DNA from 2 places in the Romboutsia lituseburensis genome. Region 1 is predicted to be linked to the other one. Evidence: riboswitches for the same ligand, from Rfam matches in the RefSeq annotation. Region 1 holds a riboswitch; the other holds the start of a gene.

The links. Region 1 has a riboswitch for cyclic di-GMP ahead of NWE74_RS00215 (thioester domain-containing protein). Riboswitches for the same ligand answer to the same signal wherever they lie in the genome.
Region 2: linked by a shared signal. The riboswitch ahead of NWE74_RS17060 (response regulator transcription factor) and the one ahead of NWE74_RS00215 (thioester domain-containing protein) in region 1 are both predicted to bind cyclic di-GMP.

What each region holds. Positions count from the first base shown of each region.
Region 1 covers NZ_JANQBQ010000001.1:20,904-29,185, forward strand. Annotated here, with positions in the region: gene NWE74_RS00170 (alpha/beta hydrolase) at 1-455, shown strand, start outside; gene NWE74_RS00175 (autorepressor SdpR family transcription factor) at 643-903, shown strand; gene NWE74_RS00180 (hypothetical protein) at 913-1,422, shown strand; gene NWE74_RS00185 (hypothetical protein) at 1,623-2,360, shown strand; gene NWE74_RS00190 (hypothetical protein) at 2,525-3,100, shown strand; gene NWE74_RS00195 (Mor transcription activator family protein) at 3,335-3,595, shown strand; gene NWE74_RS00200 (hypothetical protein) at 3,749-4,327, shown strand; gene NWE74_RS00205 (DUF975 family protein) at 4,420-5,325, opposite strand; gene srtB (class B sortase) at 5,518-6,231, opposite strand; cyclic di-GMP riboswitch class II at 6,443-6,524, shown strand; gene NWE74_RS00215 (thioester domain-containing protein) at 6,593-7,147, shown strand; gene NWE74_RS19260 (SpaA isopeptide-forming pilin-related protein) at 7,333-7,503, shown strand; gene NWE74_RS00220 (prealbumin-like fold domain-containing protein) at 7,527-8,057, shown strand.
Region 2 covers NZ_JANQBQ010000001.1:3,527,405-3,535,686, reverse strand. Annotated here, with positions in the region: gene NWE74_RS17080 (BglG family transcription antiterminator) at 1-197, opposite strand, end outside; gene NWE74_RS17075 (sensor histidine kinase) at 387-1,715, shown strand; gene NWE74_RS17070 (LytR/AlgR family response regulator transcription factor) at 1,902-2,615, shown strand; gene NWE74_RS17065 (response regulator transcription factor) at 2,710-3,315, opposite strand; cyclic di-GMP riboswitch class II at 3,339-3,423, opposite strand; gene NWE74_RS17060 (response regulator transcription factor) at 4,059-4,664, opposite strand; cyclic di-GMP riboswitch class II at 4,688-4,772, opposite strand; gene NWE74_RS17055 (helix-turn-helix transcriptional regulator) at 5,190-5,810, opposite strand; gene NWE74_RS17050 (response regulator transcription factor) at 5,964-6,566, opposite strand; gene NWE74_RS17045 (hypothetical protein) at 6,904-7,473, opposite strand; gene NWE74_RS17040 (MerR family transcriptional regulator) at 7,768-8,282, opposite strand, start outside.

The DNA of each region.
Region 1 (8,282 bases):
CAAAACAATATTGGAATAATATTAGCTTGTTTGCATGTAGTATGGGGGCATATTTTAGCTTACTAGCATATAAAAATGAACCTATAAATCAAGTACTATTTCTTTCACCAGTTGTGAATATGGAAAGAATTATAAATAACATGATGAAATGGTTTAATATAGATGAGAAACAATTAAAAAATCAAAAAATAATAGAAACGCCTATAGGACAAAAGCTATATTGGGACTATTATTGTTATGTAAAAGATAATCCAATTGATACATGGAATAATTCAACAAACATATTATATGGATCAAAAGATGATTTATGTGAAATAAATTTTATATTTGAGTTTGTAGAAAAATTTAAGTGTAATATAGCTGTAATGGATGAAGGGGAACATTATTTTCACACAAAAGAACAATTAAAGTTTTTTGAAGAATGGCTATCAAATAATATACGTAAGATTATATAATTTATAAAAAGCAGGTATCATATATAATGCAGATATATATAACTGTTAATTATATTATCAGAATAAATTCATTATTTTATAAAACATTTATAAAAATAGTGGGTTTATTTAACATTAATGTATATACTATAAATATAAATATTTAACTAATTAGTTAAATATTTATATTTATAGCAAGGAGGACACTATGGTAAAAGTATTTAAAGCATTAAGTGATCAAACTAGAAGAGAAATTTTAAAGTTACTTAATGAAAAAGATATGAATGCAGGAGAAATAGCCAGCCATTTTAATATGTCTAAGCCTGCAATATCTAAACATCTAGATATTTTAAAAGAAGCTGAGCTTATTAGCTCAGAAAAAAGGGGACAATTTTTAATTTATTCTATAAATTTATCAGTTCTTCAAGAAGTACTTGGAAATTTTTTAGATATTTTTAAAAAAGTATAGGAGGGTATTATGGAAATTGTAGGTTTAATATTACTTGCAACATTATCAATTATAAACTGTATAAATGCACCAAAAACTTTAGGGCTTTCAAAAGATAATCCTAAAGTTAAAACTGCTCAAAAGCTACAAATAATATTTTTAATATTTGCTATAGGTAGCTTTATAGTTCTATCAATAGGGCTAGACGATATATTTTCTTCTGGAGCTACTGATAAAATATTAGTTATAATAAATGCTGCTATAATTATGTATTTTGGAAATTCACTACCTAAGTTACAAATTTATAAAAACATATGTGCAAGCAATACTTGGGCAATGGGGGATGAAAAAATTTGGAAATATGCAGGTAAAGGCTTTGCATATTTATCATTTTTAATTGGAATTTTAATGATTATATTAAGTTTTTACTTTGATGCTAATAATGTTAAAACAGTATGTCATTTTATTTGGATTGCATTACCTTCGTTATATTTATTGCTTCATTGTAGTAATAAATTTAGGGTTACTAATATTAAATAAGTACTGGTATTATAACAAGCAGATATGTAGGAGATGTTTAAATAAGATTGATAAGTGGTACATAAATTATAAAAAACAAATAACCATAGAATTATGGATATTTGTTTTTTTATTTAACTTGTGATAAATACATGATATTTTATTGTTAGATTAAAAATTTCTGCTACAATTGAATAAAAAGGAGTTGGGGAGCTATTAAAATGATTAATAATATTCAATACAATAGTGTAGAGGATGAAAATGTAGTTGTATTTTATAACAATGATGTATTTGCTAAAGAAACTTTAGAAAACGCTAAGATATGTATAAATAAATTATATAAAGAACTTTTAGTAGAAGAAGATATATTTAAAAATAAAATTAATATATATCTAGCACCGAATAGAAATGAATTTGAATATCTTGTACCAAATATCTTGAAAATTAATATAAAAATGCCCACAAGTAAAGGGAGAATTGCACAGCCTCAAAGAATTGATTTAATTCTTCTATGCCCATCAGCATACCAAACTGATTCAATATATAAGTATGACTATGAAGAGTACAAAAGACTTTTAATGCATGAGATGGTTCATATGTTTCATGAACATTTAAGTGTAGATATGGAGAATATAGCGAGATGGTTTAGTGAAGGTTTAGCTGTATATTTATCAGAGCAATATAAGTATGAAGATGAATTTAATAAACCTGTAATTGATGGAATAGCAAATAATAAAATACCTAAAATTTCAGATATAATTGATGATGTTATGCTTTCATATGATTGGGGATGGACTCTTGTTAAGTATATAAATGATACTTGTGGATTTGATGAAGTACTTAATATAATGAGAAACTGCGGAAGTAGTGATGTTATAGGCTTTATTAAAGAAGACAAAGTTGAGTTTGAAGAAAAATGGAGAGCATGGTTATTTAATTTGAGTGTGAAACCTAAATAATTGCGTAAATGGTCATATTTCAGACTTGAATGGTAAAATTTGAAAAATATATACGTGATATAATTAAATATAGTAAGTATTAACAAAAACTTAAAATAACTACAATTAAAAAACTATCTTGAAATAGTTAAATAAAATATTGCATATTATACAGGAGGACAATAATGTTAGCAATTGATTTAATGATGATAGGCTTACTTATATTTAGTGTTATCTTATTAACTGGAGTAAAAATAATGATTAAAAATAAATACATTAAATCAATAATATTTTTACTTATAATGTATGCTCCATTTTCAAATCTTATAGAAGGATATATGTTAGGCGAGTTCAGTATAACCTTTATAATAATATCTATTATAGTAATACTATTAATATTTTGGTGGGGATATAAAAGTAATAAGCATATATACTCAATTCATAATGCAAAACAAAAGGATATAATAAACATTATTGAGAGTTATTTAGAATTAAAAAATATAAAATATGAGACAACAGAACCAGATATATATTTGACTGAGCTTTGTAAAACTATACATATTGATAGTTATACAGAAATAAATTTAGATTGTAGAGATATAAAAGATCTAGATTTTTATAATGAATTAGTAGAAAATGTGAGACTAAAAATTAAAAAAATAAAGGGAAGTCGTATTTCTTTAGAGGGACTATTTTATCTAGCTGGCTTTGGAATTGTGTACTGGATTAGAGGCAGCTTTTTAGTTGGTTTTATAAAATAACATATTAAAAAAAATATCTATATAAAAGATAAAAATAACTGTACCTTATAGCTAAATATTGAAATTGCTAAGGTACAGTTGTTTTTATGATAAACCATATCAAAGATATCAGCATTATCCATGCTGTCACCACGAAATATTATAATGTTGAAAAATGTAAAAATGACACAATAAAAAAACTGCTAATTAAGTGATAAAATATACTTAACAAATATTTTATCAAGGAGCTAAAATATGTTAGAAGAATTAACGTATGAACAACTACCAGACTCATTAAAAGATATAGCTGATGCAATAGGGCTACAAAGCTTGAAGAATTTAATAAAGCTAGCTGGTGGAAGTACTATATACATACCTAGTGAAAAAAAATTAACAAAGCCAGTTAGAGATAAAATGATAAGAAGTTCTTTTAATGGAGATTATAAACGTTTATCGAGAAAATTTAATATGACTGAAGTTCAAATAAGAAATATCATAAAATCTAGCACTATATAAATATAATATCAGTTTAAAAGTATTTTAGACTAGCTAATGAAATTAAAATAGAACCATTTGTAACTTTTTATTAATTGAAAAAGTAATAAATACTAATATATACTATAATTAGTTACTATTATTGGGAAATATAGTAAATATCAGGGGGGATATATGAAGAAACTAATAACTTTAGCTATATTGCTAATAACATTGACCATAACAGGATGCACTCAAACCAAGGATTTTCAAATAGAATACAATAGCTTATCTAAAGAGCAAGAAGAAATAATAAATTTAACAGGTAACAGAATTTTTAGATACAATTTAGAAAATTTACCTAATGACAAAAATTATCAATTAAATTTAGTATATGAAGTTTATAAAGACGGTAAAAAAGTAAAAGAAGAGCAGATACTGAGTTCATGGTATGAGCCAACAAAGGAAAAATTAGAAGACACTACTGTAGCTATAAATATGCAAGATAATAAAATAAGATGCCAAGAGGGTGGTGCTTCTGCGAGCCTTGATATAAAAGAAGATATATCACAATTATCATACCATTACTTTACTAGCGGTAAAAAAATAAAACTTGGAGATGACATATATTTATTTCATGGGGTAAAAGGCGATAAGGGTATTTTATATTCAGATTTAGGTCTGTTATCTGATAAAGATGTAAATGAGAATATTAAAGAGAACGAATTGAATGTATTTGTAAAACTACAATGTAAAGAGATAGAAAATAAATAAATTAGATATTTCAAATCATAAAAGACTAAACAAATAAAGTATAGTAGATATAGTTTTATTAATACAAACTTATCTACTATACTTATTTTTACTTATAAAGAAGTTTTAAAACCTGGTAATTCATTTACATCTGTAAATTCATTTTGTATTGCATTTTCACGAAGCGTAGCATATAGTTCAGCGAATGTAGATTCTCTGTAAGGATTAACATAAAAAATTCCTACCAATCCGAATGTGATACCTGATAAAATATCCCATCCAATAAAAGATAACTCTAGAACAAAAGTATCCAACTTTTGACCATCCATCATATATTTGCTAAGTTCAAATGCACGTTTTCTATCAATATCTGGATTTTCTGAAAGTATATATTCAATCATATAATATTCATAATGCTTTATAATCCCAGGTATAATAAGCAATAATGTCCATAAAAATGTAAATAAATCTACAAAGAAGATTGTTATTGCAGGTTTTATAAACTTAGACTCTTTAAATAAAAAGAATATATCTCCTACTTTACGGTCATTTTCTCTAATTCCCATAAAGAAGTTGTTTTTGCCTATTATTATAGGGTTAAATACAAGTACTTTAAGGACAGTACCTATAAGGGCAACACATATTGAGATTAAAATAACTATTAGAACTGAAACACCTGAAAATAAATTGTATATAGAGTTAAATATAAATTCAATAAAATTACCTATAACCCCTCCAATTGAATACTTTTCAGCAAATTCAGAAGCACTGTTGGTTTTATTGTCTAAATTAAACTCTTGATCAAATTCATCATTTTCATAGATCTCACCAGTTATGTCACCAGAATCTTGTGATTGATTATAATTAATTGAACCTTCAACACGATTACTTGCTGAGTTATATCCACCATCAAATACTGCACCTAACAAGTATACTATGATACATACTATAACAGATTGTTTATACAGTCTCTTAAAATTAATTTTTGCTCTTTTTTTTAATTCTTCCCTAGTCCACATAAAAATCCCCCTATTCTTAAAGTATTTCTAATATATAGGTATTATTAATAGTTATTATATTATACATGTTATTTAAAATGTTTACAATTTATGGAAATTAAAAATAGAACAAAAACATTATATTTAAAGCCACTACATTGGATACATGAAGTGTAGCATAAACGCAGTGGCTTAATTAAAAGGAAATTTTTATTATAGCAGCTTTGCATGAATAACCATTCTAGCATTTTCAAACTCATAACTACAAGTAGAAAGCGTAAGGATTCTATCTGAAGTATTTACATTTGAGTTATTATCAAATAATGATTTATTACTTATCTTGTCTAAAAATTCTTCATATTTATAATCATTTTCAAAATTAGTCTGTATATAATTATCATTAGCATCTGTTACATAAACAGAAAACACTTGATACTTTAAAACTTTGTTGTTAGAAGTTGTTATAATTATTTTATTATTTTTATTAAAAAAATTAGGATTTTTAAAATACTTTAACTCACCAAACATTGTATCATTTTTCATATAATGCCCATAAATTATAGTGTTTTTATCTGAAAATTTATTATTTCTAAAATCTAAAAATATAGAACCTGAAGCTAAATTTGATTTATTAATATCTTTCTTTAGATAATATTCATTGTCTTTAGCTTGAAGTATAGGATAATCAATATTTGTATTATTTATATTTATCCAACCCCTATAATCTGAATTAATACTAGATAAATCTAATGCTTTTTTATTTGTTTTATTATTGTTATTTAAAGTAATATTTTTCTTTATTTCTTTTATTTGAGTATAAACTTTATCAGCTTTTTTATATTGTATAGATTTATTTAATATTTTATAAGAGCTAAATAGCAAAATACCAATTAAAATTATATTTAAAATTTTTCTTATATTATTCATTTAAATTCTCCTCAAAGTTTTTACTATTATTTTTTACAATAATAGCATATAAATTTTTATAGATACAAGTTAAAAAATATTTAATGTTAAAATATGGTAAAAAATATTGATTATAAAACTTAATTATGATTAAATAAAATACAAATTAACTTATATATACTTTAAATTAAAATGTTTAATTGCGAAACAACTTTAATTTAAAATGTTATATATTACTTTTAGAATCTATGAAATATATCCTTACTGTGGTTGCCTTGGGTATATGGGGATAATGGTACAACCGGCTAAATAACTAATTATTTAGCCGGTTTTTTTGTATTAACATTTATAATTTTATAAATGTTATTTAAGAGGAGGAAATATGAAAAATTTAAAAAAACTTATATCAATTATAATGGTAATAGCATTTTTTATAAATCCATCACTATCAAGAGCTATGAATACAGAGAATAAAGAAAGTGAAAAACTATATCTAGCTTACTGCGAAAATAATGATATAGGAGTTAGTATAAGGGTGGTAGATGGAAAAGGTCATGATGGAAAGGATAATATTGTGTATTGCTATGATAGGAACAATAAATATCCAAGCATAAGTGGAGGATATGAAGAGCACAAAACATATTATACAAGAGTAGATAGTTACTTAAATACAAATGATCCTTATGCAGATAAATATGGAAAAGATAAAAAAGAAAGAATAGCATCTGTATTATATCAAGGATACCCAAATGACAATAGCGGACTTATACAAAAAAATAGACTAAGTGAATATGAAGCCATGAAAATGACTCAGTATTTAATATGGGATATAACAGAAAATACAGACTATGAATTAAAGCCATATGATAGGATAAATCAGAGAATGGCTAATTACTATAATGACTTATTAAAATTATCAAAAATAGATAAGTTTTAAACAAGGAGATCTTGATTTAATTGGAAAATTAGAATTTTCTAAACAAGAAAACAACTGGAATACAGATAAACTATATACAACAGGAGATAAAGGAGAATTTTCATTTAAAGACTTACCAGAGTACATGGAAATTAGAGATTATAAGACTCACAAAAAAATAACAGGAGGAAAATAGTGGAAAAATAATAGAAAGTAAATTAACTGATGGAAGAGGAGTTGCACAATTTCAACTAAAAGAAGGTAGCTACACATATCAAGAAGCATTAGGTTTAAAAGGATATATTATAGATAATAAAGAACAATATTTTAATATAAGTAATAACAACGTATTAATTGAAAAAAAAAGTAGTAAATAAGTCTATTATAAGGAAGCTTAGAAATAACAAAGGTAGATGAAGAAAATAAAAAACCACTTTCAGAGGCAATGTTTATTATAAAAGATGAAAATGGTTTTATAGTAAGAAAAGAAACAAGTGATCAAAATGGTATAGTAAAGTTTGAAAACCTGACATATGGGAAATACACATATAAAGAGATATTTGCACCGGATGGATATGAAATAGACTATAAGGAATATCAATTTGAAATAAAAGAACTAGATGAAAAAATTAAAGTTACTTGTGAAAATAAAAAAGAAACTATAGTTGAAAATATTATAGCTGATAAAAATAATATAGAGAATAAATACAATGATAAAAAGAAAAATCTAGCCAATAAAATAGAGTCATTAAGTAATAAAGTAGATAGCAAAGTTGATAATAAATCAGATTCAACTAATAATAGTTTAGAAAAAAATAAAAGTTTAGTTTCACCTGCAACTGGAGATAAAGGAATAGGTATATATATAATAGTGGGAGCTATATCAGTTATTGTATTATACTTACTAAACAGAAAAAAAGATATTGAATAAATATAAAAGTACACACTTTTTATATTGTCTTATATATAATATAACGATAGATGAAATTTTATTTTTTGAAACAGAAAAAAATTGTATTAGCATCTATACAACAAAAGATAGATATGTTCCTTTTAATTATTAAATATGAAAATTATATTAAATATTATATAAAAATATAGTATTAATCAATAAAATTTAAATGTTAAGGATATTATAAGTATATAACTATAAAAT
Region 2 (8,282 bases), 3.5 Mb from region 1:
ATTTTTCCTTTTTTAATTACTTTATTTATTTCTTTTATCTCGCTTTGTATTGTTTTAGTTGAACATCCTATAGCTTGACTTAGTGCAATACTGCTCATTGGTTCATTACTACTTAATAGTGTTTTGATTATGTTTAATTGCCTTGAAGTTGTGTTTATCATTATTCTCATCACCATATCCCATTTATTCCAAATCATTTATTCTCTTATTTATAATAATATATTATACCTATTTTCTATTTATCTAAATATACAATAAAAAATTTTTAATATATATATTTTTTTAGGTTATGCTTTTATTATAGGCTATATTTTCACCTTATTTTTTTATTTTGTGATATTATTTATTTATGTTTAAATATTTATAGCAATTTTAGGAGTAGTAATATGGAACTTTTTATATCATCTTTAGCTTGTATGAGTGTTACTGTTTTGGTATTTACTTTTATTACACATCATACGTTTAAACACAAACTTAAAATACCACCTACTAGAGTATATATTTTAATGTATCTAGTATTTATTGGCTTTAAAAGTTTACTTTCACATTGGTGGCATTTAGATTTAATTAGTTTATCTGTTGGTGAATTTTTAAATCTAGGATTTAACATAGTATATTTTTATTTATTTTATTTTTTAGTTAATGATAGCCTCTATAAATGTTGTCTTGTATATATATTTCAATTACAATATACAGGAATTTTATACTGGATATCATCTTTAGCTGTGTCAAAATATGAAAAGTTTTTCTCTGTAAAATATTATATATATGTTACTTTATTTGAGTTATTATTATTTTTAATAACCATTATACCTATAAGGAATTTTTTAGATAAAGTAGTTATTCCAGCTTTAGAGATAAGTAATATTAAAATATGGAAGTTTGTTGTTTTATCTCAACTTGGATTTTTTGTTATTAAGTTTTTAGCAATAACTTATATAGATATAGAATCTAGATTTTCATTATTTTATTTGCCAATACAAATATTTTTATTTATAGAGTTTTTTATTTTATATTATATTCAGTTTCAGTTTATCAAAAATGTTAATTCTAATTTAACACTAGAAAGAAATTCTTTATATATAAAAAATCAACTTGATTTACAAAAGAACCAATATGAAAAATTAAGTAATTATATTTGTGAAACAAAAGCTCTTAGGCATGATTTAAAACACCATATCGCAATTATGAAAAGTTGTATAGAAAATAAAAAATATGATCAGTTAAAAAAATATATTTGTCAATATGAAAGTAATTTATCTTATAAATTTAATTCTGATCTTTGTAAAAACTTTGCTATTAATTGCCTTTTAAATCATTATATTAATCTATGTAATATAAACAACATAGATATGAATATTTGTGTAGATTTGCCTAATACTATTAATGTACTCGATTCTGATTTATGCATTATATTTGGAAATTGTATAGAAAATGCTATAGAAGCTTGCCTCAACTTAAGTAAAAATAAATTTATCAATATAAATACTAAGATTTATTTTGATATGATTATTATAACTATTGATAATAGCTATAACGGAAAGTTAAAGAAAAAAGATGATATATTCTTATCATCTAAACGAGATTTCAAATATGAAGGTATTGGTATTTCTTCGGTTTTACAAATTATAAAAAAGTACGATGGAATTATAAGATTTAATTCTGATAACAATAAATTTGAAGCATCTATAATGCTACATGAAAATAAAATATAATAATCCAAAATCATTAGTATAATAAAAAGGAAGGATTTAATATTTAGTAAATAGTTCTTTTTTATTATGTTACCACTTATTACGTAAAACCCCCTTTAATATCGTAATTTTACCTCTCTTGAGATTCTAAATAAATATTGTTTTATGCTATAATTTTATATATAAATCTAGCGAGGAGTGTTTAATTTGCGTATTGCAATATGTGATGATTGTAAAGATGACTTAAAACATTTGACTAATCTTATTAATAAATACAGCTTGCTAAATACTTTAAATGTGGAAATTATGCAATATGAATGTGAAGAAAGTTTATTTAATGATTTAGAAAAAGATTATTTTGAAATTATTTTTCTAGATATTTATATAGATAAATCACTTGGAATCGATGTAGCAAAAAAAATAAGAGAAATAGATAATAACTGTTTAATTATTTTTACTACAATTAGTCCCAATTATGCTTTAGATGCTTACTCTGTCCATGCTATTGACTATTTGCTAAAGCCAATTGATTTTGACATATTTGAAAAAACACTTAATAGATGTGTTAATTTCTTTCCAGATTCATTTAAGTTTATTCAAGTTTTGTCAAATAGACTTATGATAAAAATTCCTCAGAAAAACATTATATTTATTGAAGTATTTAATAAGTATTGTTTAATACATACAACTGATGGTGTGATAAAAACGTATATGTCTTTATCTAAACTTGAAACATTGATTGAGAGTAATGTATTTTTAAGATGTCATAAAAGCTATATGATTAATATGAAACATATAGAACAGATTTTAGAAAATGATTTTTTATTAAAAAATGGCACAAAAATTCCTATTAGCCAAGATAAAAAGCTTGTATTTAAGCAAGAATATATTGATTATCTATTCAAAGTAACTAGAAGTTAAATATATTTTTTAATGGCGTATAGACTTGTAGACACTATAAATTACTATGGTAATAGTGCCTACATTTTTTTATGCTTAATTTTTATAGTTATTATTAAAAGCCTACAATACCTTTATCGTAGGCATATAAAGCTGCTTGCATTCTATCCTTTAAGTTTAATTTAGCAAATATATTACTTGTATGTTTTTTTACTGTATGCTCGGTTATATATAGCTCTTTTGATATTTCTATATTTGTTTTTCCTTTTGCTATACAAATTAATATTTCTTGCTCCCTCTTTGTTAGTTCAGATATAGTTTCTGTATCTCCATGAGATATATAATTTTCTATTAAATCCGCATCATAATATTTTTTACCCTTGTCTAATTGCTTAACTGCATATCCTATATCTTCTGAGTCTATATTTGCTAGTATATACCCATCTATACCTATTTTCATGCAGTGCGCAAATAATGTCCTATCTTCATAAAAATCTAGCACCATAACCTTTGAATTACACTCATTTTTAACTTTCTCTAGCTCATATAAATACTTTTTATTATTTTTATTTAAGTCCACTATTATTAAGTCATAATGTTCTTTATATATATCTGTATACAAATGACTTTCTTTTATGCTAGCTACGCACGATTCAGCTGATATAATTTCGACTATACCTCTTCTTATAATTAAAGATTCAGATATTATAATAGCTTTCATATTTTTCCCCCCAACAAATATTAAAGTTATTTAGCCGGTTGCACTACTGGCTCTGTATACCTCTAAGTGCCCAAATACAAGATATACTTCATAGCTTCTAAATACTTACTCTTTTCCTATATTTAACTACTCCTACAAAATAACTTATGCACTTATTATATATCCTAATATTACTATTCATAATCAGTACACAGCGGTATTATGCCTACTACCAAAGTATAATCCGTTCTACTTTTCTGTATATATACCGACCTTTTTTTCATTAAATATAATTTGAAAATGTATAATTTTTAATAAGTTTGTATATACATTTTTCTAGTTTTTTAGTGTTTGTACTATTAGCTACTTTATCTTTAGTTGACAAAAAACATATCTTTTATATAACTAGGAATGTTTTTATACTTATTTGATTTGATTTGATTTTATATATTTCTTTTTATTAATTAATAAAAAGTCTTGCACACAATTAAAAAATAAAGCTTAAATTATGTTATTATCTCTATATATTAAATATATATATTTTTCACAAAAAAAAACTTTAAATTCTATAAAACGTCATTTAATGGTGTAAACACCTTAAGCAACGTATAAAATCATTGGCACTATGAGCAAAATGATCTTTTCAATAAAATTTCGGTTAATTCAAATATATAGATTATATATAAATTTAAAATATTATAACTATCTTAGACATAAAAAAGCTAACTTAAATATATATTTAAACTAGCTTTGATGTTTATTATTTAAAATTGTACAAGTCCTTTATTATATGCATATAACGCTGCCTGCATTCTATCTTTTAAGTTAAGTTTAGCAAATATGTTACTAGTATGCTTTTTAACAGTATGCTCTGTTATATATAATTCCTTTGATATTTCTATATTTGTTTTTCCTTTTGCTATATATATTAATACTTCTTGCTCTCTTTTAGTTAATTCTTCTATATCTTCATTTTCACCTTTGAATATATAATTTTCTATAAGTTCTGCATCATAGTATTTTTTGCCTCTATATAATTGTTTCACTGCATATCCTATATCTTCTGAGTCTATATTTGCTAATATATACCCATCTATACCTGATTTCATACATTTTGAAAATAGCGTTCTATCTTCATAAAAATCTAGCACCATAACCTTTGTATTTGTAGTTTTCTTTAAATGCTCCAGGTCATATAAGTACTGCTTATTATTCTTATTTAGATCTATAAGTATTAAGTCATAATCTTCCTTATATATATCTGTATATAAATGACTTTCTTTTATACTACTTATATATTTTTCTTCTGATAAAATTTGTACGATTCCTCTTCTTATTATTAATGATTCTGAAATTACAATAACTTGCATATTACCCCCTACTTAAATATATCAAGTTATTTAGCCGGTTGCACTACTAGCTCCGTATACCTCTAAGTGCCCAGATACAAGGTATACTTCTTCACTTCTAAATACTTCTTTATTCTTTTGTTTATAAATTATAATTCTTATTATTTTTATTAATATTATTCCAATTACTAACTATTTACACTATATAGTATACATTTTTATTAATTATTAGTAATCATAAATTGTAAGTAATTTTAGGTATACTAAAGTATAATTCAACCACTTTATATCTACACTTTTCTTTTTCATACTCGATAATTCGATTTTATTCTATCATTTTTATTTTTTATAATTATTATTATCATTTTTTTTTATTTTTAATTTTAATAAAAATTTTATACTTTACTATACATAGTTTCCTTTTTTATATTTTTTAGTTCAATTAATATCGGTAGCATCTAGTATTTTTACATTCACTATAAAATAAAGATTCTCTAATATAAAAAAGAACCTTCAATTATTAATCGAAAGTTCTTCTTATATCATTTAATTACTTTGTACTAAATTATTATCTCTTGCATAAATTATTATATCTTGTCTATTTTTCAAATGTAGTTTATGCAAGATACTACTTACATGTTTTTTTATTGTATAATCTGTTACTGTTAGAGCTTTTGCTATTTCTTTATTGCTAAACCCCTTACAGACATAAGTTAATACATTAAACTCTCTTTGAGTTAACTTTACATTAGTAGCACCAATTTGATTTTCTATACTTTCTTGTAATAACTCTGAATCATAAAACTTTTTACCCATCATGATTCTTTTGACAATATATATATACTCTTCTTTATCTAAAATATTTAATATATATCCATCTACTCCAAGCTTAACTAATTCTAAAAATAAAGTCTTATTTTTTCTAACATCCATGACCATTATTTTTATATCTTGAGATACATTTTTTATTTTATCTACTATATGCACGATTTCTGTATCTCTTATAGTAGCATCTATAAATATAAAGTTAAAATTACTTAAGTCCTTAGTTTCAAATTCATTTTTATTCGAAGCTGATTCTATATAAACTTGATCAAACATTTCTTGAAATAAATTGTTTAAAGAATCTCTAACTATAAAGGACTCTGATATAATAAATACTTTCATATTTTACCCCCTAATTTATATCATCATCTATCAAATTACTCATTTCTTTATATTCTAACTAAATTGCAAATAAAAATATATTAACTAATTTGACTATATATATTATCCTATAGAGTTATTCAATTTATATTTATTGCTACCATTTAGTATAATTTAACTAAGTTTCTGGTTGTATATTATAACTTCTTGCCTATTTTTTAATTCTAATTTTTGAAGAATGTTACTTACATGCTTTTTTACTGTACACTCAGCTATGTACAGTTTTTCTCCAATTTCTTTATTATTTAACCCCTTAGCAAGTTCATCTAAAACTTGCCTTTCTCTTTTACTTAAAATATCTAAACCTTTTATATCATTATAGATTATTTTTTCTATAGCCTCTGATTCATAGACCCTTTTACCATTTTTTATCTTTTCAAAATGATATTTAAATTCATCTTTGTCTATCACATAAAGCAAATAACCCTCTATTTTAGATTTTATAGCCATTTCAAGTATCTGATTACTTTTAGTTCGATCTAGCACCATAACTTTTACATTTGGTGAGACTCTCTTTAATAAGCTTATAGTGTCTAATTCATCCTTATTTTTATACACAATTTCAATAAATATAAAGCTAAAATTTAATAATTCATGTTTATCTATTTTACTAAGAGATTTAATCGATATTACTTCCCTGGTTGTTGAATATTGTCCAAATAAATTTCCTAAAGATTCCCTAGTCATAAATGATTCTGACACTACTAATATCCTCATAAATTTCCTCCTTTTCCAAAAGATTAAGTTTTTATTTATTTAGAAAAGTAGTTTTGAATAACTATATTTAATCTATATTATCCATTTCGTATTTTATCATAACATTTAACATTAAAACGTTTTTTTCGTTCTCCTTTTTTCTACATTTTTTTATTATTTTTTCACTTTTGCACTTAAAAAAAGAAACCATTTACTAAAAATAGCTTCTTTTTTTAATTTAACGACTTAATTTTAAGTATAAAAACATTTTTTATAATAAAATATAAAGTTTTTTTATACTTTTTCTTTTAGGAATATAGTTGATTTTTTTGGTATTTTTTTTATTCCTGTCATTTTTTTACTTTTCATACGAATTCAAATTTATTTCCGGTAATACAGGTGATCTATTTTCCGTTGTAGCCTGATCATTTTCAGTTGTATCTTCCTCTTGTGATGGTGGTTGTACATCTGGTGTTTCTGGGTTTTGTGAATCATCTGTTGGAGGTTCAACACTTGGCTTGTCCTGTATTTCTTCTTCAGCTGGTGGTTGAGTTGGAGGTTCTGGTTTAGCATTATTATTTGAATTATTATTTGATCCATTATCAGGCTTTGTATAGCTTGGCTTATTTTGTGGCTTGATTATTGGCTTATAATCATGTTCTACTTTATTATTTTCATCATTTGTATCTGTGTTTGGATTCTCTTGTTTTTCATCTTGTATTTTTACTTCTTCATCAAGTTTTGTATCACTTACAGCTTTAACAACTTCAGCTGTTTGTACTTCTTTTTCTATTGTTATTTCTGATTGGCTTTTGTAGTTTCCGTTATCCGCTACAACCTCTTCCATCTGACTCATCGTAAGTCCTGAAGATACTAAAGCAGCCGTAATAACACCACCTATAATAATCTTTTTTTCCTGCTTAATCATAATAGTTTCTCCTTTTTAATATTTTTAATATAAAATTTATATTCATTATATTCTCGTAAATAAATATCTAAACCTTTATAAATATTTCCCTGTCATTCATTGTAAATTTACATTTTAGGCTATTAAAAAAAAATATCTATGATTATAGTGATGATTGTTGTTTTATCTTTTAGTTGTGTGTCTTAAAATAAAGCAATAATACTTAGAAATTAGTATCTATATGACATAAAAAATTTGCTTCGCCTAAACAAAAATAAAACACTAGATTTAAATTTTCTAGTGTTTTTATTAATATTAATATTCAATTATTCTTAAAAATCTATCTACATATTTTTTATCAAAATAACATAACTTATAATTTTCTTTTGACGATACTTTTTTAGCTTTAGTATTATCAACAATTAATTTATCAAATACCTCAAGTTCTAAGTATGTATCTTCATAAGCGCTACTTGCTTGATAGAAGTTTATTTTTTTATTATCATTTAATGTTACTATGTAATAAAAATCCCCTGGTTGACCACCGAACAACTTTCGTTGTTTTCCTATAAATCCTGCACTAACTTCACTAATATCATCATATGTATATTCAGTACCAAAAGGATTGTAAAAACTATAATCAACAATTTGAGTTTTAGTTACCACAGTAATGCCCGTAATGCCCATATATAATAACACTAAATTTAATATTATTACCTTGATAAAATTGTTTTTCATAAAATCAAATATACATGTTGCCCACTGCCACTCTACATTTTTTATACGTGTATATAAAAATGTTATAAGTAATATAAATATCTCTACCTCAA